One region of the Arthrobacter sp. PvP103 genome, then DNA from elsewhere that is predicted to be linked to it. Evidence: predicted binding sites of a transcription regulator. Region 1 holds the regulator's gene; the other holds the start of a gene.

Region 1 (11,821 bases):
ACATCAACGCGGCCGCCGGCCTTGGCTTCGTTTTGCGCCTTCGCTTCAGCGCGCTGCGTTGCACGGCGCGCTTCTGCCTTGGCCTCAGCCTTGTTCTTCAGCGGACCCACGACCATAACCATGTTGCGGCCGTCGATGCGGGGGCTGGACTCCACAACACCCACTTCTGCGACGTCGTCAGCAAAGCGCTGGAGCAGGCGGATGCCCATTTCCGGACGCTGCTGTTCGCGGCCGCGGAACTGGATCATAGCCTTGACCTTGTCCCCGGCACCGAGGAAGCGGAGGGCGTGGCCGCGCTTGGTCTCGTAGTCGTGGGTGTCGATCTTCAGCCGGAAACGGATTTCCTTCAGAACCGTGTTGGTTTGGTTCTTCCGGGCCTCGCGTGCCTTGACGGCGGCTTCGTACTTGTACTTGCCGAAGTCCATCAGCTTGCACACCGGAGGCTTGGCCTGCGGTGCAACTTCAACGAGATCAAGGTCGGACTCGGCAGCCAAACGCAGGGCGTCCTCAATACGGACGATTCCTACCTGTTCACCTGCAGGGCCGACCAGCCGCACCTCGGGGACGCGGATACGCTCATTGATTCTTGGCTCGCTAATGTTAGAACTCCTGTTGTTGAGATGAGTATTCCACCGGCAAATAGAGAAGGCCCCCAATTGCCGGAGCAATCGAAGGCCTCGAAGATCGGATGTGCACTACCTCCGGAGAGGCTGTACGCGTTCCAGGCAGCTGACGCCGCCGTGGTTCGCCCGACCAGGTACCCGGCAACCTTGCTTCCATGGAAATAATTTCCGGGAAAACGGCTGACGCGGGTGGGAGAGAACTCCGCTTGCAAACTGAAGCCAATTCTACAGACAGAACCCCGAATACTGCACATTGGCAGCTGCGGGTTCCACATAGCAAAATAACGACATTCAGTCGGTCTGTGACAAGCTTACCAGTATGAGCACTTCAGACAGTAATTCACACGTTTTCGAGCCCGCCGCCGGTCAGCGGGAGGGCCAGGAGCAGGTATCGCAGCAGATCCGCGATATCTCCGAGGTCCCCGCCATCGAGGTCATCACCACCGCCGCTGTGCACCTCATGAGCGCGTCGGCCGTTAAGCTCGGCCTTGCTGCCGAGGAAAATGCCGAGGAGCTCAAGGACCTGGATGAGGCCCGGAAGCTGATCACCGCGCTGGCCGGGCTCGTGACCGCCGCAGCCCCGGAGATCGGTTCCCAGCACGCAGGCCCGTTGCGCGACGGACTGCGCTCCCTGCAGCTGGCGTTCCGCGAAGAGTCGATCATTCCGGACGCTCCGGGCAAGGGGCCGGGGGAAAAATACACCGGGCCGGTCAACTAGGCACTTCACCGGTTGCACGACGGCGGCGGCGGGCGGACCATTCCGGTCCGACCGCCGCCGCCGTCGTGTCTGTCCGGGACTTGAGCCGGCCTAGGCAATCGCGCCGCGCCGGCGCCGTCGATGCTGCAGCCCCAGTCCGAACAGGCAGAGGACAACGCCGGCTGCACCCACCGAGACAAACCCGGCGGACGGTCCGATTCCGTCGATGAACAAACCGGCCAACGGGGCGCCGAGGGCGACTCCCGCCGTGAGCGCGGACCCGTACCAGCCCATGGCCTCACCGCGGCGGGCCTCCTCCACGAGGTCGGCCACCTTTTCCGATGCAGCGGACAGGACCGGCGCACACAGCAGGCCGGGCAGCAACGACAGCAGGCACAGCGTCAGCGTGTCCCGGGCGAAGCCCATGGGGATCGTGAGGGCGGCCATGCCGAGCAAGAGGAGAATCGGTGAAACCGGCCTGTGCATGGCGCCGTAGAGAAGGCCGCCGACCACGGAAGCCGCACACCAGAAGACGAAGACCAGCCCGATCTCCGCCTGATGCCCGCCGGTCTCCAAGGCGGCCACGATCCCCACGTCCGTACCGCTGAGCACCATGCCCGCCCCTGCGGCCACGGCGAAGACCGCTGCCACGGCCGCGGTAAACCAGACGAAGTTGTGTGCCACTTTGTGCCGCAATCCTGAGCGACGGAGCTCACCTGCCGCTACTGGGGCGAGTTCCGCAGCAGCTTCCTGCAGATGCGCCGGAGCCGCCGCGACGACGGCCACTTCCGCGCCCTCCTGCTGGTCCGTTTCGTATTCGTCATCCGGCACCGCGCTGCGGGTGGGCGGGTTGAACCACATCAGGAAGAGTCCGGCCACGGAGGTGCACACGCCCACCACAGTCAACCCGAGAACCGAGTAACCGGCAGTGGCCACAATTGCGCCCGCTGCGGGGCCGAGCATAAAGACCAACTCCGTGGCGATCGCGTCCAGTGCGAAGGCCGTCCGACGCTGCTCACCGCTCGCCAGTACCCCCAGGGACTGGCGCACCACGCTGAAGATGGGCAGGGTGAGCAGGCCGCCGACGAAGACCAGCGCCAGCAGCCACTGGTACGAAACATGCGGCACCACAGACCAGATGACGGTCTCGGAAATGACGGAGGGCACAAGTGCCTTGCGAAGGCCTACGGTGTCAACCCTGCGTCCGCGCCACGGGGCGCCGAGGGCGATTCCAATAGTCATGACCGCCGCCGCAGCACCGGCGGCGGCATAACCCTCACCGAGGGTCAGGACGATGTGCAGCGTCAGGAGTACCCCGGCCGCTGAGTGCGGTATGCGGGCAATCATTCCGACAGTCAGCAGGCGCCTGATGGGCCTGACTGCCAGGAGCTCCTTGTAGAGAGCGAAATTCACGGGGTACGTCCTTCGTCCTGCCCAGGGCAGAACCGGGGTGTGACCCGCCTGCCGCCGACTACTTTGCTGCGCGCTGCAACTTTACCTCGATCGAATCAACCCGCTCGGCGAAGACCGCATTCCGGGACCACTCGGCGTTAAGACCTGCCACGATTGCCTGGACACCGGCCGCGTCCAGTCCGTCTGCCAGATACAGCACCACCCGGAGCTCCGGGCCCGGACCGCCGCCGGGCACAATGGCGCCGCCGGCTGTTGCCGAAGCGACACCGCCTCCCGCTTCGAGTTCCACACGCCTCACGGACGGGTAGCCGGCCGTTGCCTGGGCCATGGCGCGGGCAAGCTCCGGATCCGCGTAGGACGGCAGCCAATCCTGCTGCCGGGCGAGGGCCCAGACGGCCGGGCGGCGGACAACGAATGTGTACTCTGAACCGGGGTCCAGAACCAGGAGTTCAGCGCCTTCGGCCACCGCGGACAGCGCCGCCCGGGCGGCGTATACCGCCACCGGCCGGGCTTGCGGATGCCACGCGGACAACGCTGCTGCCGAGGTGAAGACCGGCATCGCCGTCCGTCCGTCCGGCGCTTTCAGTGTTACCAGCGCCATGTCTGCCTGCTTGTCCCCGTGCAGCTGGTCACCGTGGGCCTCGTCGCCATGGGCCCCGCCGCCGTGCGGGGTGTTACCTTGCGGAGCTGCCGGATGAACGCTTTCTTCGGCCAGCTGGGCAACGATCGGAACGAACACCCGGGCAGCGGCCAGCGACTCCACCACGGCAGCTTCGTCGCCTGCGGCCGAGCGGAGAGCCGCAACCGCGGCGAGGTAACCGGCGTCGGCCGTGCCGTCGTCGTCCTCGAAGTTATGGATCCTCGCATCCTCGCCGGCGAGGCTGCGGCCCGCCCAAGGCTGCCCGGCCGAATCCGTGGCGCCCCCGGAGCCAGCCAGTGCGGCTGCGATGTGGCCGGGCAGTTCCCGTGCTGGAGGTCGCTGTTCCATGATGGCTACCTGCCTAGCGGCGGCCTGCGACATCCAGCGCTTCCGGCAGCGTGAATGCACCGGCGTAGAGTGCCTTGCCAACGATGGCGCCTTCGACGCCCAGGGGAACTAGGGAGCGCAGGACCTTGAGGTCTCCCAGACTTGAGATGCCGCCGGAGGCCACCACCGGCTTGCCGGTCCGCTCCACCATCTTGCGGAGCAGCTCAACGTTGGGACCCTGCAGGGTGCCGTCCTTGGTGACGTCGGTGACCACGTACCGGGCGCAGCCGGCTTCTTCGAGACGTGCCAGCACGTCCCAGAGGTCGCCGCCTTCCTTGGTCCAGCCGCGGCCTGCCAGAGTGGTTCCTCGCACGTCGAGGCCGACGGCGATCTTGTCGCCAAAGCGGTCGATGGCGCGTGCCGTCCATTCCGGGTTTTCCAGCGCAGCAGTGCCCAGGTTGACGCGGGCAACGCCCAGGTCCAGGGCTTTCTCGAGTGACTCGTCGTCGCGCAGGCCGCCGGAAAGTTCTACCTTGATGTCCAGCCGGCCCACGACTTCGCGGAGCAGTTCCGCGTTCGAGCCGCGGCCGAAGGCGGCATCCAGGTCCACCAGGTGCACCCACTCGGCGCCCTGTTCCTGCCAGTTGAGCGCAGCTTCCAGCGGAGTGCCATAGCTTGTCTCGCTGCCGGCTTCGCCCTGGACCAGGCGGACCGCCTGGCCGTTCACGACGTCGACGGCGGGCAGCAGTTCCAGTACGGGCAGCGGCGTTTCGGTGGTCATCTTCAGGTCCTCAGGTTGTAGTGAAGCTGCGTAGATCGGGAGGTGCGGCGCCGGCTAGCCGGCCGGCAAGGTAAGCAGGTAGGCGGCCAGCAGCGCCATTCCGGCCAGAACGTAAAAAACAATTTGCGTCCAGAGGGGCTTCTGCTGCTGCCTGAAGGACAGCGCCCCGCCGACCAGCAGGCCGGCGAGGCCCATCAGGGCAATCGACCACATCTAGGCGGCCGGCCCGGCACTGGCGGGGGCGGCTGCGGCGCCCTGGCCGCGGCGCAGGCTGTTCACCCAGTTGCGGAGCAGCCGGGCACCGGCGTCGCCGGACTTTTCCGGGTGGAACTGTGTGGCGCACAGCGGTCCGTTCTCCACGGCGGCGATAAATGGTGCGCCGTGTTCGGACCAGGTGACCAGCGGCGCCGCCATGCGCGGCTGGATGACATCGAAGTCCCAGTGCTGCACACCGTACGAGTGGACGAAGTAGAACCGCTCGTTTTCGACGCCCTCGAAGAGCCTGGATCCTTCCGGAACCGTCACGGTGTTCCAGCCCATGTGGGGCACTACTTCGGCAGGCAGCAGTTCCACTTTGCCGGGCCACTCCCCCATGCCCTCCGCTTCGGTGCCGTGCTCGACACCGGCTTCGAAAAGCACCTGAAGGCCTACGCAGATGCCCAGGACGGGACGGCCGCCGGCGACGCGCCGGCCGATCATCCGTACGGCGTCCACTGCCTTGAGTTCGCGCATGACAGTTTCGAATGCCCCGACCCCGGGCACGAGCAGTCCGTCAGCATTGAGGACGTCTTCCGGCCTGGCGCTGAGGATGACCTCGGCGCCCGCACGCTCCAGCGCACGCACGGCTGACCGGACATTCCCGGAACCGTAGTCAAGGACGGTGACCGTGGGCTTGCCCTCGGGCGAAGCAGGCTTCACGTTCGCGGCGGGATCAAAAATGGCTCCGTCGCGAAGGACCGGCCCGGTCACAGTGCGCCCTTGGTGGAGGGGATGCCCTCCACGCGGGGATCCGGTTCAACGGCCGCGCGAAGTGCCCGCGCAAACGCCTTGAACTGGGCCTCCACAATGTGGTGCGGGTCCCGTCCCGCAATGACGTTCATGTGAAGGCAAATGCCGGCGTGCAGGGTGATGGCTTCGAAGACGTGGCGGGTCAGCGAACCCGTGAAGTGTCCGCCGATCAGGTGGTATTCCTGGCCCGCAGGCTCTCCGCCGTGTACCAGGTAGGGACGCCCGGAGACGTCAACCACGGCGTGTGCCAAGGCTTCGTCGAGGGGCACGGTGGCTTCGCCGAAGCGGCGGATGCCGGCCTTGTTGCCCAAGGCAGTCCGAAGGACCTCGCCAAAGGTGATGGCGACGTCCTCCACCGTGTGGTGGACGTCAATGTGAATGTCCCCGGTGGCCTTGACCGTCATGTCGATGAGCGAGTGCTTGGACAATGCGGTCAGCATGTGGTCGTAGAACGGAACCGAGGTGCTGATGTCCGAGACGCCGGTGCCGTCGAGGTTGATTTCGACGAGCACGGACGATTCGCTCGTGGAACGCTCCATGCGTGCGGTCCTGGCCTCGGCAGCAATGGATCCGTTGGTGCTCATGTGTTGTGTCCTTTGGATGTAAGGAGAAATAACGTCTGGTTACGGGGGGCGTGGGACTGGTCCCTGGGAACCGGGGGTCTGACTCCAGTTTAGGCCGGGACGCTGGGCTGGCCGGTCAGGATCAGTTCAAGGGCTTCCAGGAAGGCTGTGGTTTCCGTCTCAGTGCCTGCCGTGACGCGCAAGTGCCCGGGGATCCCAACGTCCCGGATCAGGACCCCGCGGTCGAGCAGCCCCTGCCAGACCTCGTGCGGGTTCTCCAGGCCGCCAAAGAAAACGTAGTTGGAGTCGGACGCGGCAGGCTTCAGGCCCATTCTGGTCAGCTCCGTGACAATCCGGTCGCGCTGCCGCTTGATGTCTTCGACGTCGGCCATCAGTGCCTCGCGGTGGGTCAGGGCAGCCAGCGCAGTGGCCTGGGTGATAGCGGACAGGTGGTACGGCAGCCGCACCAGCCGCAGTGCATCCGCAACCTCGGGCGCGGCAGCCATGTAGCCCAGGCGTGCTCCGGCCAGCGCAAATGCCTTGCTCATGGTTCGGGAGACGATAAGCCGCTCACGGCCCGGAAGAAGGGTGAGGGCGCTGGGCGTGCCGTCGTGCGCGAATTCGTGGTAAGCCTCATCGACGATCACGACGGTCTGGCTGGCCTCGCCTGCCGCATACACGGCCTCCACCACATCCAGTCCCAGCCCGGTGCCGGTGGGGTTGTTGGGTGAACACAGGAAAACGATGTTCGGCTGCAGTTCCCGGACCTGCTGCGCAGCGGATTCGGCACTGAGGCCATAGTCGTCCGCACGCTGGCCGACGATGTATTCGGTGTCGGTCCCGCTCGCCAGGAGGGGATACATGGAGTACGTGGGCGGGAAACCAAGTGCGGTACGTCCCGGACCGCCGAATGCCTGCAGAATCTGCTGCAGCACTTCGTTGGATCCGTTGGCGGCCCAGATGTTCTCCGCACCCAGGCCGTGGCCAAGGTACTCGGCCAGTCGCTCCCGGAGTTCGGTGAACTCACGGTCCGGATAGCGGTTCAGCCCCGCAGCAGCCGCGGTCACGGCCTCGGAAATGGCCACGAGGACATCGGCCGGAACGCCATGGGTGTTTTCGTTGACATTGAGCAGGATGGGAACGTCCAGCTGCGGCGCACCATACGGGGTGAGGCCACGCAGGTTGGTCCGGAGGGGAAGTCGGTTCAGGCGCTCTAGCTGGTCAGTCACTTCAACAGTTTAAGTGAGGGTGGCCGGGGCATTGAAACTGTGACGCTTCCGGCCCGCCGCCGGGGCTTGTCTCCGGCCCGCCGCCGGTGCGGAGCGCGGGGCGTTGGCGGCTGGGCAGGTTCCGGGGCGTCAGCGTCGGGCCTTAGCTTGCGGGGACAAAGATCTGCTGGCCCGGCATGACCCTGCCGCCGTCGAGGTTGTTGAGCTGAACGATATCGGCAACAACGTCCCGGGTGTCTCGTTCCGGCGCCACGGAGCCGGCAATCTCCCACAAGGACTGGCCCGGCTGCACCGTCACCGACACTGTGGGGGTCACGGAAAGCTCGGACGCGGAATCCGCCGCCTTCGCCGGCGAGTTCAGGAAGCCGGCCAGCGAGATCAGCAGCACCGTCAACAGGATCAGCGGCACTCCCACCAGGACGATGCGCCCCCTGCGCGTCAGGCGGAGGGGCGGCTGCGTGGACCTTGCCCTCGCCGCCTTCACGGCTTTCGCCGCGGGACGCTCCTCCCAGTTGAAGCCCTGAATTCCCGGGGCCCCGGCTTCCTGCCCGGTGGAACCCGGAAACTCCGATACGTTATCGCCGCGGCCCCGGCCGGCCGAACCCTTGAAACGCGAACCATGAATAGCGCTTGTTGCTGACATGAACTGAGCCCTCCTGGACCTGACTGTGCTGCCCGGCATGTTCCTGAAGCTGCCATCCGCCCGCCCGGTCTTCGAACATAGGACCGAACCGGGTTTTGGACTAGAACACATATTCGAACGTTGCTTGTTCTTTTCTAGCACTTATTAACGAACATTGTCGAGACTCACTAGAACAAATGTTTGAAAAAGCTGTGGGGCTGGCCTACGTTTGAGCTACAGATCAACCACTTCTGCAGTTGATCAGCAGGGTCTGACATTTTCAGGCCGGAAGTTCCCGGCAGCTGCAGCCACGGAGGCCGGGTGGAACGGAAAGGCGTTGGCGAACATGGCAGCACAAGCCACCGGCGGCAGGGCTACGCAGCGGAGCCAGCAGTCACCAGCGAAGCCGAAGGGCCTCACGGTACGGCAGAAGAAGATCCTGGAAACCATTCAGCGGTCCGTCAACGACAACGGCTATCCGCCGTCGATGCGTGAAATCGGCGACACCGTGGGCCTGGCCAGCCTCTCCAGCGTCACCCACCAGCTCTCGCAGCTCGAGAAGCTGGGCTATCTCCGCCGCGACCCGAAGCGTCCACGGGCCATGGAAGTGCTCATGCCGCTGACCCTGGATGAAGGTACTGCCAAAATCTCAGGTGTAGAGAAGCCTGCGCGGCTGCGCACTATTGGCGGACTGGCCGTCTCCGAACTGGCCACCGCAACCGACACGGCCATGGTCCCCCTGGTCGGCCGGATCGCCGCAGGCGGCCCCATCCTGGCTGACCAGGTGGTGGAGGACGTGATGCCGCTGCCACGGCAACTGGTTGGCCACGGTGAGCTCTTTATGTTGAAGGTGACCGGCGACTCCATGATCGACGCCGCCATCTGCGACGGCGACTGGGTTGTGGTCCGCCGGCAGAGTGACGCGGTCAACGGCGACATTGTGGCAGCCCTGCTGGATGATGAAGCCACAGTCAAAACGTTCCGGCAACGGGACGGCCACACCTGGCTCCTGCCGCAGAACACGCAGTATGAGCCCATCCTCGGCGACCACGCCAACATCATGGGCAAGGTCGTCTCCGTGCTTCGCTCGCTGTAGCCGCTGGGCAGCCCGCTTTCGGGGACCCGTCTTCGGGCCCCCGAAACGGTCAGGTGCCGGCGGCAACGGCACGCGTTGTCAGCCTGTGGCCGCCGCCGTCGGGGCCTGGGCCAACCTCGACAGCGCAGCAACCGCAATCGCCGGATCGGTGGTGGGCCAGAAAGGCGGCAGGGCGGCCCGCAGGAAGCCCCCGTACCGCTCCGTGGACAACCGGGAATCAAGGACAGCCACAACGCCCTTGTCGCCCGTGGAGCGGATCAGCCGGCCGGCTCCCTGCGCGAGCCGGATCGCCGCGTGGGTGGCCGACACCGACATAAAGCCGTTGCCGCCCGCCTGGGCCACCGCCCGGGATCGCGCCGTCATGAGCGGATCGTCCGGCCGCGGGAAAGGAATCCGGTCAATGACCACCAGCCGGCACGAGCCGCCGGGAACGTCGACGCCCTGCCAGAGGGACATTGTGCCGAAAAGGCAGGTGTCCGGCTCGTCCGCAAACTGCCGCACCAGGGCCGTCATCGTTGATTCGCCCTGACACAGGATGCTGACATCCAGCCGCGGGCGCATCGCCTCAGCCGCCTCCTCCGCCGCCCGCCGCGAGGAGAATAGGCACAGTGCTCCGCCGCCGGACGCCCGGATCAGCTTCTCCAGCTCATCCAGGGCTTCGGGCGACGTCCCGCGGCCGGGCTTGGGCAGATGGCTGGCAACGTACAGTATCCCCTGCTTGGGGTAGTCGAACGGGGACCCGACGTCTACGCCGGTCCAGCTGGGAGCGCCCGGCCCCACCAGCCCAAGCCCTCCCGCAGCCGGCTCGAACGCCGCTCCGATCGCGAGGGTGGCTGAGGTGAGGACCACTGTGTGGCCGGCAAAGAGCCCGTCACGGAGCTTCCCCGCCACGCTCAACGGGGCGATGTTGATCAAGGCCGGTGCTGCGTCGTCCGGCTGCGAATAGCCTTGCTGCGGGTCAAAAGTGCTGTTCCGCGAGAACCAGACCACTTCCCGGTTTTCCCGGGCGGCGATCAGGCGTTCACAGAGCTCGAGGATGACCATAAGGCGTGAGCGCGCAAGCTGGCGACCGCCGTCGGCCGTATTCGCACTGTCACCTTTCGAGTCCGAAAGGGCCGCGCGGCAGGCTTCCCGCAACTGATCGACGCAGTCGAGCTGTTCGTCGTTGAGGCCGTTGGGCAGAAGGCCGCTGGGGACTCCGGCGATGGCCAGTTCAAGGTTCGCAGCAGCGTTATTGAGTGCATCCACCGTGATTCCGGTATTTTTCCGGGCGCCGGAGGCGGCGGCGTGGACCATGGCCACGGACAGCTGGCCGGAGACCGCTCCCGTTACCCGGTCCTGCAGCTCGTGCGCCTCGTCGACCACCACGACGTCGTACTCCGGCAGGACTGCCAGGCCTTCGAAGGCGCTGACGGCCAGCATGGCATGGTTGGTGACCACGACGTCAGCCTCGGCGGCGTCCTGGCGGGCCAGTTCGCTGAAGCACTCGGCAGCCATGGGACATTTCTGCGCGCCCAGGCATTCCATCGACGTGACGGACACCTGCCGCCAGGCACGGTCCGTCACCCCCCGGCATCAGTTCATCCCGGTCCCCCGTGGCCGTTTTCTCAGCCCACTCCCGGAGCCTGACCACTTCCTTGCCCAGCTGCGAGGCCGGACCGCCCAAGGACGCGGCGAAGTGCGGGACGCTGGTGTCCTCGCCCAGGGAGAAGAGCTGTCCCTCCGAAGGCTCTTCGGAGGGGAACCCGCCGTCGAGCTTGTGCCGGCAGACGTAGTTTGCCCGGCCCTTGACGAGCGCGACCTTAACGGGGCGCTCCAGCGCGGGGGTGATGGTTTCCAGCAGCCGGGGAAGGTCCCTGCCCACGATCTGGGTCTGCAGGGCCAGGGTGGCAGTGGACACCAAAGTGGGTTTGTCGCTGACCTGTGAATGCGCAATCAGCGGAATCAAGTATGCCAAGGACTTGCCCGTGCCGGTGCCGGCCTGGACCAGCAGGTGGTCGCCGCTGTCGATAGCGCGCGCCACCTGCCTGGCCATCTCGTGCTGGCCGCTGCGGCTCTGTCCGCCCATGCCGGACACTGCCCGGTCGAGAAGTTCGATGACGAACTCCTCGCCGGCGGAGCCGCTGGTTTCTCCGGCCCCGGGATCAGACATTGCTGATGAAGGATTCCAGTTCAGCGGCGAGCCCTTCGCGCACCATGACGAGGGCGCGGGTGCCCTCCTCCTCATGATCCAGGCGAAGGATTTCGGCGTCCGTTTCGTGGAGTTTGCTGATCAGGTCCCCGCGGTTGTAGGGAATCAGCAGCTCCATCTTGACGCTCGGCCGCGGAATGGATTCGCTGATCGCCTTCAGGAGCTCCGCGATGCCCTGCCCGGTGCGGGCGGAGACCACCACGTGGCGGGGTTCGCGCTGCTTGAGGCGTTCCACGACGAAGGGATCCGCGGCGTCGGCCTTGTTCAGCACGATGATCTCCGGGACCTTGCGTGCGTCCACTTCGCTGAACACTGCCCGAACCGCGGCGATCTGGCCTTCCGGATCGGGATGCGAGACGTCCACCACGTGCAGGATGAGGTCCGAATCGGCCACTTCCTCCAACGTGGAGCGGAACGCTTCCACCAGCTGCGTGGGAAGGGAACGGACGAAGCCCACGGTGTCCGCCAGGGTGTAGCCCAGGCCATCGGCTGTTTCCGCTTTGCGGACGGTCGGATCCAGCGTCGCGAACAGGGCGTTCTCGACCAGGACCCCGGCATCGGTCAGCCGGTTAAGCAGCGAGGACTTGCCGGCGTTCGTGTACCCGGCGATCGCTACGGACGGCACGGAATT
Region 2 (11,821 bases), 3.7 Mb from region 1:
CTCCTGACTGTGGGCGGCACGGGCACAGTCCTGTTTGTCCTGCTCCGGCTGGCCTTTGACCGTTCGGACCCGGTCGGCGAAATCCTGGAGCCGCTTGGGGCGGCGATAGCTGCGGGCGCAGTGGGTTCCCTCGTCTGGGCGTACCACCGGACCGTTTCCCTGGGGCGATCAGACACCACCCTGCAGGCAGCAAAGCTAGTGACCTCCGGCGTCGGTCTGGTTGCTGCGGCCACCGGCATCGGCATCGTGGTCAACTCGGCCCTTAGCATCGCAGCGACGCCACTGGCCGGCGACGGCATTCGTACCCTCCTGCTGGGCGGCATCAGTGCCCTGGCAGTCGGCGGTCCGCTGTGGTGGCTGACCTGGAAGCCGGGAGTGCCGCCGGAACCGACTGAACTTGGCCGCCGCGGCCGGCGGGTGTACCTCATCGCAGTCTTCGGCCTGAGCGCCATCGTCGCCGTCATCACGCTCCTGGTGATCGGGTACCGGGTCTTCGAATTCCTGCTCGACGACATCAGCGGCGGAAGCCTGGTGGACCGGATCAGGGCGCCGCTGGGCCTGCTCGTGGCCACGGGACTCGCCGCCGGATACCACTTCGCGGTATGGCGGCACGACCGTTCCCTCACCGCGGCCGCTGCGCCCCGCAAACGCACGGTGCGGAAAGTGATCCTGGTGGCGGCCGGTGACCCGGAGCCGCTAGTTCGGGTGGCGGCTGAGGTTACCGGGGCGAGTGTCACCGTCTGGCGGAAGGCCGACGCCGGCACCTCCGGCGCTGCGAACGCCGGCGCTGCGACTCCGGGTGCCGGGACATCCGTCACCGCGACCGCTGCGGAGGGTGCCGCGGGCGACTTGCCCGAACGGCTCGCCGAGGCACTGGACGGTGTCGCGGCGGACCGTGTCCTCATAGTCATAGGCCCGGGATCGCGCCTCGACGTGATTCCGTTGGGTTCGGACTGAGCCGGCTAACAACAGCGGCTAGATCCCGAACGTCCGCTTGTAGGTGCGCACCGCGTTGTTGACCGTGGGGAAGAAGTGGTCCGGACCAAACCTGCTGCTGACGCCAAACTTGAGCAGGCGGTCCTTGACCGGTCCCTTCAACTCGGCAAAAACCAGGCTGATGCCCTGGCCGGCAAGTTCGTCGTCGAGCTCCACGAGGTCGTCCAAGGCGGTGGTGTCCAGGTCCGTGATGGCCTCGGCAGCCACAATGACCCACTTCACGGGCGCGGGCGCGTTCGCCACAAGATTGCGGATGTGCTCCGCAAAAACCGCTCCGTTGGCAAAGAAGAGCGGCGCATCGAAACGGGCGATCACCAGGCCGGGGACGCGCTTGCCCTCCGGGTGCCGGCTCAGGTCGTGGTAGCCCGGGATGTCTTCCAGGCTCGCCAGTTCGGTGCGGTACGGATCCCACGCCCGCCGGATGAACGCGATCAGCGAGAGGGAAATGGCGATGACGATGCCCTGCAGCACCCCCACGAACGCGACCCCAAGGAATGTGGCGACGAGCAGGACCGTTTCCATCCTGCTCATCCGGACCAGCCGGAGCAGGGTTTTGATATCCACCAGCGAGGCCGCTGCAACCATGACGACCGCGGCCAGCGTGGTGGTGGGGAGATAGGCTGTCACCCCGGGGGCTGCCACCATGAATACCACCACCAGGGCTGCCGCCACGATGCCGCTGAAGGGGGTGCGCGCCCCGGCGTCGAGCGCTATCGGCGTCCGGGATGAGCTGCCGCAGACCGGAAAGCCGCCCAGCATGCCGCTTGCCACGTTGGCGATCCCCAGCGCCCCCATTTCCTGGTTGCCGCTGGTGTGGATGCCGCGGCGTCCTGCGAGGCTTTTGGACAACGCCGACGTATCGGCAAAGGCGATGAGCGCGATACCGGCAGCAGGTCCAATGAGGCCGGCGACGTCCTCCATAGTGACGCCCTCGAGGGCCGGTTTCGGCAAGCCCGATGGAAGCGCTCCGACCATGGGCATGGCATCCCTGAGGTCCAGGGCGGCGGCCGCTGCGATGGAGGCCCCCACAGCCAGGAGCACGCCGGGCACCTTACCGGGGAGGGAGCGGCCGGCCACGATGATTGCCACCGTGGCAGCTCCGAACAGCAGCGCCACAGGGTTGGTGGCTCCCCCCACAACGGCTTCGGCCGTCTCCGTGGCCCGGGCCGGTAGTGAGTCTCCCGATACCGTGATCCCAAGCAGCCTGGGCAATTGGCTGACCATGATGGCGAGCGCGATGCCATTGAGGTAGCCCACCCGGATCGGCTTGGACAACAGTCCGGTGACGAAGCCCAGCCTGAAGATCCGGCCGGCGACAAGGAAGATTCCGATCAGGATGGCCAGGACGCCTGCGAGCGCCACGGCATGGTCAGGATCCCGTCCTGCCAGCGGGAGCACAGCGGCGGCGATCATGGGCGCCAGCGAAGAATCGGGCCCCACAATGATTACCCGGGCAGGCCCGAAAACGGCGTAGAACAGCATGGGAACCACAGACGCGTACAGTCCGGTGATCGCGGGAAGGCCGGCGGCTTCAGCGTAGGCCATTCCGGCCGGTATCAGGGCTGCGCTAAGGGCTGCTCCGGCGGCCAGATCTGGTTGAAGCCAGGACCGCTGGTATGTCCGTGCCAGCTGGATGCCCGGAACGGCTTTCAGGATCCAATCGCGGCGCACTGGGGCCTCCCGGGCTGGTGGTCGGCGTCAGGGCTGGGGCGTTCCCTGGATGGGTCCGTAATCCTGGCCGTACTCCGCTGACACCAGGATGGGAAGGTGGTCCGAGGCGCCGCGCGGCAGGGTTTCCACACTCTCGATGTCCAGGCCGAGGGAGGTGGCGAAGTCGAAATGGCCTTTGAAGACCTTGTACCTCGTATAGGTTCGCCGGTCGCTGAGCGAGAGTTCGTAGCCGGAATTCTTCATGTGTTCGGTGAGGTTCTTGGTGAAGAACGGGTAGTTGAAGTCGCCCACCATAAGCGTCATCAGCCCGCTGCCCATGCCCAGGAGCTCCGCGTGTGCCGCCTTGATCTGTTTGCGGCGCAACGAATTGGAGGCCGTCAGGGGAGCGGCATGGAATGAGGCGATCACCAGCTCATGGTCTGTTTCATTGTCCACCACCCGTGTGCCGATCAAACGCTCATGGGCCGGGGCCAGCACCCGGTCGTGCAACGACTTCTTCAACGCGAACGTGTTGGTATCAAAGGCCGTGAATCGGTCCATCCGGTAGTAGATGGCGAGCCCCAGCCTGTTGCCCTTCGTTGAATCGGCCAGGTGGAGCGGGCCCAGCGTGTCCGGCAAATCGGTGGTGTCGCATTCCTGCAGGCACAAGGCATCTATCCCGAAGTCGCGGGCCAGATCCAGCAGTTCGCCGCGTGCCGCGTGCTTGCGAAGGTTGTAGCTGATGACTCGTATCAGGGGATTACCTCTTCCGAGCGTAGTTAGGAGAACCGACTCCTGAGTCTAGTCCGTACGGGGTGCCGAGCACAGGAAGGCAGCGCAGAAAGACTCCACAGAAACAGTGCAGCATCACGGCGGGGGACGCGGCCGTGCCGTCGTCCCCCGCCTGCCCTTGCGCTGTTTGTTTTTGAGAGGAGTCAAGCCCTAATTTCCAGGCTCCGGACTTATGCCGGCCGTGAGGCCCTGATATGAGGAAGCTGTGAGGACGAGGGGATGCTGCGGGCCGGCAGGCGATAGTGTGTTCTGGGATCATCACCAGCCATGCGAAAGGGTCGACGTTGACTGCTGCACTTCCGGAACTTGCCGAGGGCGGGTTCTACTACCAGTCATTGGGCGGCGGACGATTCCGTTCCACGATTCATGCCCAGGGCGCCTGGAACGAGCATGAACAGCACATGGCGCCCGCGTCCGGGATCATGGCGGACTGCCTGGAGCGGCACTCGCCGCGGGACGACGTCAGGATGGCCCGGCTGAGCTACGAGATCCTGGGACTGATTCCGGGCGGCGACTTCGAAGTCCTGACCACCACGCTTCGCCCCGGACGCACCATCGAACTGCTCCAGGCCGAACTGGTGGCCGGGGGGCGGGTGGCCATCCGGGCCACTGCCTGGCGGATGATCACGTCCGACACATCGGCGGTGGCCGCGGTGGAAGACACCCGCATTCCCGGGCCGGAGGAGTGCTCGCCATACGACGGTGCGAGCGTCTGGCCGGGAGGTTACATCCGCTCCCTTGAGATGCGCGTTGCGGACGGACACCGTCCGGGCTCCGGCACCGTCTGGTTGCGCACCGCGCATCCGCTCACCGACAGGGAGGACAGCGGCGACGTCGCACGGCTGATGGGGCTGGTTGATACGGCGAACGGAATAGCCGCCCGCGTACCCCCGGGCAAGGACAGCTATGCCTTCCCCAACCTGGACCTGCAGATCCACATGTACCGGAAACCCTCCGGCGATTGGCTGGGCCTGGACAACGCCGTCTCCTTCGGCACCGACGGTATCGGGCTGACGTCAACTGTGCTCCACGACCTCGCCGGGCCTTTCGGCCGGGCGGAACAGATCCTGACCCTCCGCAGGACGTAGCTGCTGCGGAGGTCCGTTGTTGCGGGGCTGGTCCTGCTGCCCCTAGTTCTGGTGGAATACCAGCCAACCGGCCAGCGTGGCCAGGCCGGTCAGCGCCGCGCCCCAGAGAATGTCCACAACGATCAGCTGCAAGGGCCACGTTTTCAGCGTCGCGGCGTTGGTGAGGTCGTACGTGGCGTAGGCGAAGGCGCCCAGGGCGGCACCGTAGCCGACGGCGCTGAGCCAGCTGCCGCCGTCGAGCGCGGGGCGCAGGGCGAAGAAGACAATGCCGGCAATGTAGATCACGTAGAAGACCACCGCGTACCCTAGATTGGGCTTGTCGGCCAGCAGCTCACCAATCTGTCGGCGGTAATAGGGGTTCATCGTCTTGAGCCAGATGGCGTCAATGACGGCGAACGCAGCGGCGACGACCAGGAATTGCAGAATGACCATAAGGGAGCTTAGCAACATGCAGCATGCGGCCGGCGTACCAGCCTCGCTGACCATTGTCCGGCAGGAGGAGTCGCTGGGTGCGGCGCGTGACCTCGAATTCGGCATTGAATTGCTGGGCATGGCTAAGACCGGGCGGATCGGCCCGACGCTTAGGCTTTACCGCCCTGCTCCCACGGTCGCCTTCGGCCAGCGCGACGCGCACCTTCCCGGCTTTGAGGCTGCCGCCCGTGCCTGCCGGGAGCTGGGTTTTGAACCGCTGGTGCGGAAGGCCGGCGGCCGGGCCGCGGCCTACCACCAGGGAACGCTGATCGTCGACCATGTGGAACCTCACGCCGATGCCATTGCCGGCGCGAAGGGGCGCTTCGCCTTCTTCGGCGGGATGCTGGCGGACGCGCTTCGGAGCGCCGGGGTCCACGCCGCCGTCGGCGAAATCCCGGGTGAGTACTGCCCGGGTGAGTTCAGCGTCCACGGCCTCGACCCGGCAGATCCGCAGCACCGGGTCAAACTGATCGGCACGGCCCAGCGGGTGGTCTCAGGAGGCTGGCTGTTCAGTTCGGTCATCGTGGTGCAGAACTCGGCACCGATCCGCATAGTCCTGGAAGCCAGCTACGCGGCCCTGGGGCTGGACTGGAACCCGGCAACTGCCGGCGCGGTGGACGACCTGGTTCCCGGACTCGACGTCGCGGCCATCGAAGCGGCGGTCATCAACACCTACGCCGGCTATGCGCAGCTGGACTACGCGGACTTTGCCAGCCTGCGGGGCTAGCCGGCGGTGCAGGGGCTGCCGGAACCTGCGGATATGCAGAAGGCCGGGCACCCGCGGTGCCCGGCCTTCTGCGCTGAATGAGATGACCCCTAGGCCGCGAGCCGGCTCTTTACTTCGGCTGCCGACGGGTTGGTGGCGGCGGTACCGTCCGGGAATAGCACGGTTGGGACGGTGCGGTTGCCTCCGTTGAGCTGTTCCACGAGGTCGGCGGTGCCTTCGACTTCTTCGATGTTGATCTCGGTGTAACCGATGCCCTGGGCGTCCAGCTGCTTCTTCAGCCGGTTGCAGTATCCGCACCAGGTGGTCGAAAACATGGTGATGGTGCCGGATTCGGGAGTGAAATCCACGGAGTTCTCCTCAAGCTCGTTATTGCTCGTCGTTATCAAATCAGATGTCTTTGTCCTCAACCGTAACCCGGCCGCCGGTATTCCCCTGGCGCAGGGGTGCCGTAGGAACGCCATGGTTACGCCGGGTGACACCGGATGCGGGCGGTGGCATGCTGGTGCCATGTGTGGACGCTACGTGATGGCCAGGGCCGTCGGGGACCTGTTGGCAGAATTTGACGCAGAACTGGAAGAGGAGCTGGTGGTTCCGCCGTCGTGGAATGTTGCCCCGACCGCTGACGTGCCTATCCTGTTGGAGCGGCTGGTGGACGGCAGCCCGGTCCGGCAACTGCACGTGGCCCGCTGGGGGCTGGTGCCGTCCTGGGCCAAGGACCCTTCCATTGGTTCGAAAATGATCAATGCGCGAAGCGAGAGCGTCCTGGAGAAGCCGGCTTTCCGCAAGGCGACCCGCTCCAGGCGCTGCGCGGTTCCGGCGGACGGCTACTACGAGTGGAAGGGTGAAGGCCGCAGCAAGCAGCCCTACTATGTGCACCCGAAGGACGGCCGGCCGCTGGTGTTCGCCGGTTTGTATGAGTGGTGGAAGGATCCCTCCAAGCCCGAGGGGGACCCGCAGCGCTGGATGCTTTCCACCTCCATCATGACGACCGATTCACCGCCGGACGGCTACGCCGGGGGAGTGCTGGCTGAACTCACCGCCCTGCACGACAGGGTGCCCTTGCCCATGGACCGCGAGACCATGCAGGCATGGCTGGATCCGCAGGCGGACGATGCCGCGGGGCTGGTGGATCTGGTCCGGGCCGGTGCGCACGACGTCGCCGAAGGCTGGACCATCGATGCTGTTGGCACCGCCGTCGGGAATGTGAAAAATGACTCGCCGGAACTTATCCAGCCGGTGGGAAGCCTGTTCTAGCCGGCTTTCAGACCGTGACGTTGCCGGCGGCGTCCACGGACCAGGTGGGATTGAAGGCGATTTCCCAGCGGAAGCCGTCCGGGTCCGCGAAGTATCCGGTGTACCCGCCCCAGGGCTGGGTTTTCGGCGAGGCCACCACGGTGGCCCCGGCAGCCTCGGCATCGGCCATGACCCGGTCAACGTCCGCCGTGCTGCCCACGTTATGGCTCAACGTGATGCAGGGGACCCCGGCAGGGATGTCCACGGAGGCTTCGGCCTGCATCTGGCCCGCGTCCCAGAGGGAAAGAATGAGGCCGTGATTTGCCTGGATAAACACCACCTCGCCGGGGACTTCCCGGTGGACCGGCCAGCCGAGGCCGTTGACGTAGAAGGCGCGGGAGGCATCAACACTGCGGACGCCCAATGAAATGAAGTCGACTCGAGGCTGCATTCTTAGATACTGTCATGCACATGCCCACAAATCACGGACACGACAAAGACGCCCAGGCCGACAGGGAGCAGCTCGCAGCTGTCCGTGTGGCCGTCGATGAAGTTGATGAGCAGATTGTCACCCTGATTGCCCGCCGTGAACGCCTGATCCGGATTTCAGGCACCTTGAAGGGTGATGACGCGGAGGTCCGGGCTCCCGGCCGGGTGGAGAAGGTCATCGAACATGTCCGCGCCGCCGCCGAGAAGAAGGACATCGACCCGGACATCGTGGAGAAGACCTACCGGGCGATGATCACGGCTTTCACCGAGCTTGAGATGAAAGTGCACAACGCCAGCAACTAGCGGCTCAGAGGGATTCTTCCACGGGCACGTTTGCCTGGTAGCCCCTGCCGTCAGCGTCGCTGAAGGCCGTCATCAGGTGACCCTTTTCCAGGCCCAGGACGGTACTCATGGGAAAGTTGCCGGTAATGGTGCTGCCTGAGTGCGTCACGCCGCTGAGGTCGAAATTCTCCTCTGTGCCGTCGTGGCTGAAGCAATAGAAGGACACAGCTTCGCCGTTCATGAACTCAATTCCCATTCTTCGCTGATGGGAATGATCCGGCGTGGCCGCGACAAGGCCCACAACGTAGGCGCCCGCCCCGGGGATGTTGCCGTCTATATCAAAAGTCGCCACCAAGGTGGAGTCCTTGGCGGCGATGGCTACGTGCTTCAGGAGTGCGTCGTGGGAGCTCATGGCTCCATCCTGCTCCCTGCGCTCCCGTCCGTCCACCCCTGATCAAGGTTTTGTCAGCCTCCGGCCTGGATCCAAAGTGTTCGAAGATATGTTCGAATATCAATGACCAGCAGGAGTGGGGCCGGCCGGCGGTCCTCTGGCTCCAGGCCGGCGGCGGTAGCGCGGGGGCCAGTGACTTCCGCAAGGGACTTACTCGCTGTGTACGACCGGCACTCCGGACGGATGCGGAGGCCGATCCTTGAGCGCTACGGATTCCTCCGGGCGTTAACAACAACATCAGTCGCCGGCAGCCCTGAACCCGAGGGCTTGTAGTTTTTGTCCCGGCTCCGGCGTAGACTTGAATTATTCGAAGATATATTCGAACCAAGTATCTCAAATCGAATCAATTCAGTTTCTCCCCGCCGGCGGTGCGATCGCCTGTTCGGGAAGGGGAGTGCAGTTCCGGGAGGCGCCGATGGGCTTGTTCAGCGAAGGTGTGGACGTCGTCTGCTCGCCAGCCGGCCAGCCGTCCGCACTCACCTGGGCAGGTCGGCATTACACGGTCTGCGCAGAGCCGGTGCACTGGTTTGAACGCCGTCAGTGGTGGGTGGAGGAAACCCGGGCGCCGCTGGGAACCGGCCCGGGACTGGTGGATCACGAAATCTGGCGCGTCCAGGTCCGGCCAACCGGTGCCAAGGAAACCCCGCAACCCCATGAAACACTCACCCTTGACCTGACAAGGAACATCGGAAACGGTCGGTGGAGGTTGCTGAAGATCCACGATGCCCTAAGGCCACAATCAGCATGAGTTTCACCCATCTTCACGTTTCCACAGCCTTCAGTGCCCACTATGGCGTGTCCTGGCCGGATGAGCTCGCCCAGGCGGCTGCCGCCGACGGCGCCACGGCGCTTGCCTGCACCGACAGGGACGGCCTGTACGGCACCGTCAAACACCTCAAGGCCTGCATGTCGGCGGGCCTGGATCCCGTCGTCGGGGTTGACCTGGCGGTCTTCGACGACGACGGCGACCTCCGCACCCAGCTCGCCGGCCGCGTCGTCGTGCTTGCCCACGGACACAACGACGGTGCGGGCTACCGCGCCCTCTGCCGGCTGATTTCAGATGCCCATGCCCGTACCTCCGGCAAAGCCGGGGGAGTGGTGCCAGTCGCTGTGACCCGCGCCGAAATCGCTTCTCGGGCTCTGCACCCGGAAACACTGGAGCCGGTGCTGACGGTGCTGGTGGGACCGGATTCCGATGTCGGGAGGGCAATGGGCGGACGCCGGTACCTTCGCCCCCGCACGCTTTTCAAACAATGGCTTGACGGCATGCCGAAGGGAACCGTGGCAGCCGAAGTGGTGTCGCACCTCAGTGCTCCCGGTGAGGCGCTGAGCACTGCCCATGCAGTGCGCATGCTCAAGCTTGCTGCCGAGCACGGCGTTCCGGCCGTACTGACCAACGCGGTGCGGTACTGCGCGGAGGATGGCGCAGCCACGGCGGACGTGCTGGATTCGGCCCGCACCTTGAAATCGCTTCCCGAGCTGACAGCGGAGCCGTTGCTGCAGCCCAATGGAAGGGGGTGGCTGAAAACATCCGCCCAAATGCTCGAACTCGGGCAGGAAATCATCCATGCCGCCGGCTACGGCGCCACTGACCTCACGAGGCTGTTGGGCCAGACCGAGGCGCTCGCGGACCGCTGCCGGATGGATCCCGTCACTGATATGGGATGGAAGCGGCCGGTTGTTCCTGAGGCGTCCGTCATCGGCATTGCGGGCGACCCCCTGGTTGAGCTGACCCTGCGCTGCGAGGCGGGCATCGGACGCCGGTTCCCGGGGATATCAGGGAAGCCCGAGGCGGAAATGCGGGCACGGCTGGAACACGAACTGCGGATCATCGCCAATCTGGGATTTGCCTCCTACTTCCTGACCGTGGCCGAAGTTTCCCGGATGATCCTGGAAATGGGAGTCAGGGCAGCGGCCAGGGGATCCGGCGCCTCCAGCCTGGTGAACTACCTCATTGATGTCAGCCAGGTGAATCCCCTGCAGCACGACCTCATCTTCGAGCGATTCCTTTCCCGTGACAGGGCCACGCTTCCGGACATCGACATCGACGTCGAAAGTGCCGAAAGGCACAATGTCTACCGGCGGATCTTTGACCGCTTCGGAGCGGAACGCGTCACGCTCATGAGCATGCAGAACGGCTACCGCGCTCGCGGTGCGGTCCGTGACGCCGGTATGGCGCTTGGCATGGACGACGGCGACATCGGCGAGATCGCCAAGCAGCTTTGGCGCTTCTCTGCAAGGAACTTCCGTGAAGCCCTGGTGGAAAAGCCAGAGCTCAAAGAGTTCGCGGGCAGGGTGGAGCAGCGGGATTTCGCGGAAAACCAGCAACTGGACCTGCTAGTTGACTTAACCGAGAGGCTGGACCGCCTGCCGAGGCACATCTCGATGCACCCTTGCGGGGTGATCCTCGGCGATGCCACCCTGCTGGACAGGACACCCGTCCAGCCCAGCGGACTTGGCCTGCCCATGAGCCAGTTCGACAAGCACGACATGGACCCGATGGGCATGCTCAAGCTGGACGTCCTCGGCGTCCGGATGCAGAGCGCCATGGCCTTTGCTGTCCGGGAAGTTATCAGGCTGCATCCCACCAAGGCCGAGGTAGTGGCAGCCGGCGCCCATCGACCCGGCCCGGACGGAACGGGCCCGGACTACATCGCGGCTGACGGCCGCATTGACCTTAACGCGGTGCCACTGGATGACGAACCAACCTACGAGCTGATCCGGAGCACGCACACCCTGGGTTGCTTCCAGATAGAATCCCCCGGGCAGCGGGAACTGATCGGCAAGATGGCCCCGCGTGAATTCAACGACCTCATCATCGACATTTCGCTGTTCCGCCCGGGGCCCATGAAGTCGGACATGGTGCGTCCCTTCCTGGAACACCGCCACGGTTTTGCGCCGGAGGTCTATCCGCATCCGGACCTCAAGCCCGTGCTCCAGGAAACCCATGGCGTGACGGTGTTCCATGAACAAATCCTGAAGACCTTCGATGTCATGACAAAATGCGGGCTGGCCCGGGCTGACGAATTCCGCCGCGCCCTGGGGAACGAACTCCTGGAACCCAAGGTGGAGGAATTCTTCCGCAAGGAAGCCCGGGCACGGGGTTACACCCCCGAGGTCGTGGATAAGGTCTGGGGAACGCTGAAGGCCTTTGGCAGCTTTGGCTTCTGCAAGGCACACGGGGCAGCCTTCGCCGTGCCCACCTATCAGTCCGCCTGGCTGAAGGCCCACCACCCGGAGGCTTTCCTGGCCGGGCTATGGGAACACGATCCCGGCATGTACCCCAAACGGCTCCTGGTGGCCGAAGCGCGGCGGCTGGGGATCCCCATCCTGCCCCTGGACATCAACCGGAGCCACGCTGAGTACCGTGTGGAACGGGTCGGATCTGGTCCGGACCGCGGCAAGCTGGGCATCCGGTTAAGCCTGAACGGCATCTACGGGCTCTCGGGGGCTGAACTCAAAAGGATCGTGGCAGGGCAGCCCTACGACTCGCTGGCAGACCTGCGTGCCCGCTCCAGGCTGAGTAAACCCAGCATCAAGCGGCTTGCCCAGCTGGGAGCCTTCGATACCCTGCACCGCGAATCCGGCGGAGCCGCCAACCGGGCTGACCTCGTCCAGCACCTGCAGGCCCTCCAGAACCGT

The links. The regulator LexA, encoded in region 1, represses DNA repair genes until DNA is damaged. The targets are predictions, from matches to a motif close to TCGAACANNTGTTCGA.
Region 2: JOE41_RS01505 (DUF6504 family protein) is a predicted target of LexA. The motif match lies at 8,487-8,502, and genes of this name have one in related genera.

Annotation. Positions count from the first base shown of each region.
Region 1 covers NZ_JAFIBQ010000001.1:3,999,006-4,010,826, reverse strand. Annotated here, with positions in the region: gene infC (translation initiation factor IF-3) at 1-656, opposite strand, end outside; gene JOE41_RS18335 (DUF1844 domain-containing protein) at 943-1,341, shown strand; gene JOE41_RS18330 (MFS transporter) at 1,432-2,733, opposite strand; gene JOE41_RS18325 (SseB family protein) at 2,792-3,721, opposite strand; gene priA (bifunctional 1-(5-phosphoribosyl)-5-((5-phosphoribosylamino)methylideneamino)imidazole-4-carboxamide isomerase/phosphoribosylanthranilate isomerase PriA) at 3,735-4,481, opposite strand; gene JOE41_RS18315 (hypothetical protein) at 4,536-4,694, opposite strand; gene hisH (imidazole glycerol phosphate synthase subunit HisH) at 4,695-5,450, opposite strand; gene hisB (imidazoleglycerol-phosphate dehydratase HisB) at 5,447-6,073, opposite strand; gene JOE41_RS18300 (histidinol-phosphate transaminase) at 6,163-7,281, opposite strand; gene JOE41_RS18295 (LysM peptidoglycan-binding domain-containing protein) at 7,424-7,924, opposite strand; gene lexA (transcriptional repressor LexA) at 8,250-8,999, shown strand; partial or broken gene JOE41_RS18285 (ATP-dependent DNA helicase) at 9,078-11,151, opposite strand; gene hflX (GTPase HflX) at 11,144-11,821, opposite strand, start outside.
Region 2 covers NZ_JAFIBQ010000001.1:327,282-339,102, reverse strand. Annotated here, with positions in the region: gene JOE41_RS01560 (DUF5671 domain-containing protein) at 1-957, shown strand, start outside; gene JOE41_RS01555 (SulP family inorganic anion transporter) at 976-2,667, opposite strand; gene JOE41_RS01550 (endonuclease/exonuclease/phosphatase family protein) at 2,695-3,399, opposite strand; gene JOE41_RS01545 (thioesterase family protein) at 3,723-4,526, shown strand; gene JOE41_RS01540 (DUF2177 family protein) at 4,569-4,958, opposite strand; gene JOE41_RS01535 (lipoate--protein ligase family protein) at 4,975-5,724, shown strand; gene JOE41_RS01530 (mycoredoxin) at 5,814-6,071, opposite strand; gene JOE41_RS01525 (SOS response-associated peptidase) at 6,250-6,978, shown strand; gene JOE41_RS01520 (VOC family protein) at 6,986-7,408, opposite strand; gene JOE41_RS01515 (chorismate mutase) at 7,423-7,749, shown strand; gene JOE41_RS01510 (hypothetical protein) at 7,754-8,140, opposite strand; gene JOE41_RS01505 (DUF6504 family protein) at 8,595-8,927, shown strand; gene JOE41_RS01500 (DNA polymerase III subunit alpha) at 8,924-11,821, shown strand, end outside.